Regions from separate parts of the Kitasatospora sp. NPDC054795 genome, predicted to be linked through region 2. Evidence: riboswitches for the same ligand, from Rfam matches in the RefSeq annotation. Region 2 holds a riboswitch; the other holds the start of a gene.
The links. Region 2 has a riboswitch for glycine ahead of gcvP (aminomethyl-transferring glycine dehydrogenase). Riboswitches for the same ligand answer to the same signal wherever they lie in the genome.
Positions count from the first base shown of each region.

Region 1: linked by a shared signal. The riboswitch ahead of gcvT (glycine cleavage system aminomethyltransferase GcvT) and the one ahead of gcvP (aminomethyl-transferring glycine dehydrogenase) in region 2 are both predicted to bind glycine.

Region 1 covers NZ_JBSHAP010000004.1:136,782-139,162, reverse strand. The annotation lists gene ACWGJO_RS02825 (enhanced serine sensitivity protein SseB) at 1-763, opposite strand, end outside; glycine riboswitch at 1,044-1,145, shown strand; gene gcvT (glycine cleavage system aminomethyltransferase GcvT) at 1,374-2,381, shown strand, end outside.
Region 2 covers NZ_JBSHAP010000080.1:24,622-27,002, forward strand. The annotation lists gene gcvP (aminomethyl-transferring glycine dehydrogenase) at 1-1,213, opposite strand, end outside; glycine riboswitch at 1,317-1,449, opposite strand; glycine riboswitch at 1,451-1,554, opposite strand; gene ACWGJO_RS26330 (PRC and DUF2382 domain-containing protein) at 1,781-2,381, shown strand, end outside.

The DNA of each region.
Region 1 (2,381 bases), on a different contig from region 2:
ACTCGACCACCGGGTCGTCGGCGAGGTCGAGCAGTACGAGGTGGACGCCGCCGGGCAGCGGCGCGGTTCCCAGCGCTCGGCCGAGCGCGTCGTTCACCGCGGCCGGATCGGCCGGTACCGCCGGGTCCAGCTGGACGCCCACGAACATCACGGTCGGCTCGCCCTCGATGCTGGCCAGTGCCCTGCGGGCGGTCAACACTCCCGGCAGCGCCGACAGTTCGCCCCGGCAGGCGGCCAGGAAGTGCTCCGGGTCCTCGCCCGGCACCGGCTCGCGCAGCGCCACCCGGCCACCGGTCGGCGCCGTGGCGTCGTCGGCGGCCTCCCAGCGGTCCCCGCGCGGACCGCGGCGCAGTTCGGCGACCCCCTGCGGCGGCACCGGGATGCCCACGGCCGCGTCCGGGTTCACCGCGATGCCCACGCCCAGCGGCAGCCCGCGGGCGAACTCCCACACCGGCGCCACCGCGAAGGCCATCCCCGGCGCCTGCTGGAGGAACACCTCCTGCGAGGAGAACACCGGCACGTACGGATCGCCGCCCAGCTCGACGGTCGGCAGGTCCAGCGCCTGCCCCTGCGGATCGGCCCCGGCCGGCAGCGGCACCCACACCTGGCTGCGCGCCAGCACCTCGATCACCCTCGGCGTCGCGCCCGGGTCGCCCAGGGCCGCGGTCAGCACCTGCTCCAGCTCGTTGGCCGGCCAGGAACCGCCCGCCGGCGCCTCCTGCGGTCCGCCCCACCCCTGCTGCTGCTCCACCGGGTACCCCATGCGCCGCCGATCCCGCCCTCTGCCGCTCGGCCGCCCTCTGCTGCGCCGACGCGCAGCAGTCTAGGCCCCCGGGCCCTCCCCTTTAGGGCTCGTGTTCGGGTGCCCCGCGGGCCCCGGTCCCGGGTGCCGTCCCGGGCCCGCGTCCGGGTGCCGCGCGGGCCGGCGTCCGGATGGCGCGCGGTGTGACCGGGTCCCCTCTCCCCTCTCCGTCCCGGACGTGCCATGATGTGCCCGTCCGACGGCATGCGCCGCGGGCCCCCACAACTCCATACCGGCCGCTCGAACCCGCGCGGGAGAGCCCGGAGTGCCGTTCAGGTACAGCCGGCGCCGAAGGAGCAAGTCCTCCCCGGAATCTCTCAGGCACCCCTACCGCACGGGTTAGGCACATCTGGAAAGCGGCGCCCGGCCCTGTCGTGCGCCCACCCACGGTGCAAGCCGTCATGCTGTCCCCCAAGCTGGAAACAGCTGCGGGCGGCGGGCGGTGAAGCTCTCAGGTTCGACGACAGATGGGGAGACCCACGCCGCCGCATGCCCGCGCGCAGGGTCGGCCCCCACCGGGTCCGGTCCGGCGCGTGCACCCCTGAGTGCCCCGACCGAGGAGTTCCTGGCCATGTCGTCCCTCCGCCTGACCGCGCTCGACGCGCTGCACCGCGCCCTCGGCGCGACCATGACCGACTTCGCCGGCTGGGACATGCCGCTGCGCTACGGCAGCGAGCGCGAGGAGCACCTCGCGGTCCGCACCCAGGCCGGTCTGTTCGACCTCTCGCACATGGGCGAGATCACCGTCACCGGCCCGCAGGCGGGCGAGATGCTGGACCACGCGCTGGTCGGCTTCGTCTCCGCGTTGGGCGTGCTGCGCGCCCGCTACACCATGATCTGCGCCGAGGACGGCGGCATCCTGGACGACCTGATCGTCTACCGCCTGCGCGAGGACGCCTTCCTGGTCGTCGCCAACGCCTCCAACGCCCAGCTGGTCCTCGACGAGCTGATCGCCCGCGCCAAGGGCTTCGACGCCGTCGTCACCGACGACCGCGACACCTACGCGCTGATCGCCGTCCAGGGCCCGGAGGCCACCGGCATCCTGGCGAAGACCACCGACGCCGACCTGCCCGGCCTGAAGTACTACGCGATCCTCCCGGCCCGGGTGGCCGACCGCGACGTGCTGCTCGCCCGCACCGGCTACACCGGTGAGGACGGCTTCGAGATCTTCTGCCGGCCGGCCGACGCCGAGGCGGTCTGGCAGGCGCTGACCGCCGCGGGCGAGGGCCACGGCCTGATCCCGTGCGGCCTGTCCTGCCGCGACACGCTGCGCCTGGAGGCCGGCATGCCGCTGTACGGGCACGAGCTGTCCACCGACCTCACCCCGTTCGACGCCGGCCTGGGCCGGGTCGTCCGCTTCGACAAGACCACCAACGAGGGCGCCTTCATCGGCCGCAAGGCGCTGGAGCAGGCCGCCGCGGCGGCCGAGACCAACCCGCCGAAGGTGTTGGTCGGCCTGGTCTCCGAGGGCAAGCGGGTTCCGCGCGCCGAGTACACCGTGGTCTCCACCGAGGGCGAGCCGATCGGCCGGATCACCTCCGGCGCGCCGTCCCCGACCCTGGGCAAGCCGATCGCGATG
Region 2 (2,381 bases):
CGGTGTCGAAGAACTCGCCGTGCAGCAGCTCGACGCCGCCGGCCCGCAGGCCCTCGGCGAGGGCGGCGGCGTAGCGGTGGGTGCGGCGGGCGATGTCGGCCAGGCCGTCGGGGCCGTGGTAGACGGCGTACATCGAGGCCATCACGGCGAGCAGCACCTGGGCGGTGCAGATGTTGCTGGTGGCCTTCTCGCGGCGGATGTGCTGCTCGCGGGTCTGCAGCGCCAGGCGGTAGGCGCGGTTGCCGTCGACGTCGACGGAGACGCCGACCAGGCGGCCGGGCAGCGAGCGGGCGTACTCGGCGCGCACCGACAGGTAGCCGGCGTGCGGGCCGCCGAAGCCCATCGGCACGCCGAAGCGCTGCGAGGTGCCGCAGGCGATGTCGGCGCCCAGCGAGCCCGGGGACTTGAGCAGGGTCAGCGCGAGCAGGTCGGCGGCGACGGCGACGATCGCGCCCAGGCCGTGCGCCTGCTCGATCACCGGGGTGAGGTCGCGGACCACGCCGGTGGCACCCGGGTACTGGAGCAGCACGCCGAAGACGCCGCGCTCGGCGATCTCGGCCGGGATGCCCTCGGACAGGTCGGCGACGACGACCTCGACGCCGGTCGGCACGGCGCGGGTGTTGATCACCGCGACGGTCTGCGGCAGGGTCTCGGCGTCGACCAGGAAGACGCCGCCCTTGACCTTGGTGACGCGGCGGGCCAGCGCCATCGCCTCGGCGGCCGCGGTGCCCTCGTCCAGCAGGGAGGAGCCGGAGGTCGGCAGGCCGGTCAGGTCGGAGACCAGGGTCTGGAAGTTCAGCAGCGCCTCAAGGCGCCCCTGCGAGATCTCCGGCTGGTACGGGGTGTAGGCGGTGTACCAGGCCGGGTTCTCCATGACGTTGCGCAGGATCACCGGCGGGGTGAAGGTGCCGTAGTAGCCCAGGCCGATCATCGGCTGGAGCACCTGGTTGCGGCCGGCCAGCTCGCGCAGTTCGGCGAGGACCTGGGCCTCGGACCGGCCCGTGGGCAGGTCCAGGGCGGTGATGGAGCGGATCGCCTCGGGCACCGCGGTCCCGGCGAGCTCGTCCAGCGAGCCGTAGCCGACGGACGCCAGCATCTTCTCCTGCGCGGCGGCGTCGGGGCCGATGTGGCGGTTCTCGAAGGGGCTGGCCAGCTCAAGCTCGGTGAGGGTCGAGGCGCCGGTGGGGCGTCCCGCGTTCGGCTGGGCGTTCATGGTGGTCGAGGCCTCCTGGTCACGGACCGGCGGGGGTACGCACGCCGGCCGGCCCCACCGCTGCGGGCAGCGGACGAGCCTGGGCGCGCGGACCCAACAGGCCTCCCCCTCTGTCATCGGGACCTGAGAGCTTCACCCGCACGGAGCACTGTGGGCGCTCCGCCGGCTTGCACCGTCGGTGAGGGTGGTGATCGCCGGCTTCCGTGCCGACGCTCCTGCCCTGCTTTCCAGAGTGACCTACCCCACACGGTACGGATGCCTGAGAGATTCCGGGGAGGAGTTGCTCCTTCGGCGCTCCGACCAGCGGTTTTCGTGATCGGAGACTCTCCCGAGCGGGCTCTGCGGTCGCCGCCCAGGGTACCAGCGGGAGGCCCCCCGATCACGGGTGTGTCTGGTCACTGGAGGTCTACGCGCGTCCCCCGGACGGTCCAGTGCCAACCCCGTACGGCGCACGCGGGGTCGCGATCGTCCGATTCATGGCTTTTGGTGTGAAGTGGCGGACGGAATCGGGTGCTCCGGCCGCCTTCCTGCGGGAGTTCCGCAGGTTCAGCGCGCGGGAGGAAAGAAGTGCAGACGGACATCGACCCCCGGGACCTCATCGGCCACAAAGCCGTCGACCGCAACGGAGACAAGATCGGCACGGTCGACGAGGTCTACCTGGACGACGCCACCGGCCGGCCCGGGTGGGCCGCGGTCCGGACCGGCATCTTCGGCCGGGACGCCTTCGTCCCGCTGACCACGAGCGAGTTCGCCGGCGACGAGCTCCGGGTGCCGTACGACAAGTCGCTGGTGAAGGAGTCGCCGGACTTCGGCGTCGGCCAGCACCTGTCCCCCGCCCAGGAGCTCCAGCTCTACCGCTACTACGGCCTCGACACCCCGATGGACAGCCGCCCGAACGGCGAGAACGGGAGCCGGCCCAGGCAGCCCGACCTCGACTTCGGCACCACGGCGGCGGCCGCCGCCACGACGACCGCGGCGGCCCCGGCCAAGTCGCTCACCTTCCACACCCCCGAGCGGTCACCCGAGCGGTCGCCCGAGCACTCCCCCGAGCCCGCACCGGCCAGGCCCCCCGTTGCCGCAGCCCCCGTTGCCGCCGACACCACCAGGACCGCCCCGGAGGCCGACATGCGGACCCTCAGCACCCCCGCGGCCCCCATGGCCCCCCCGC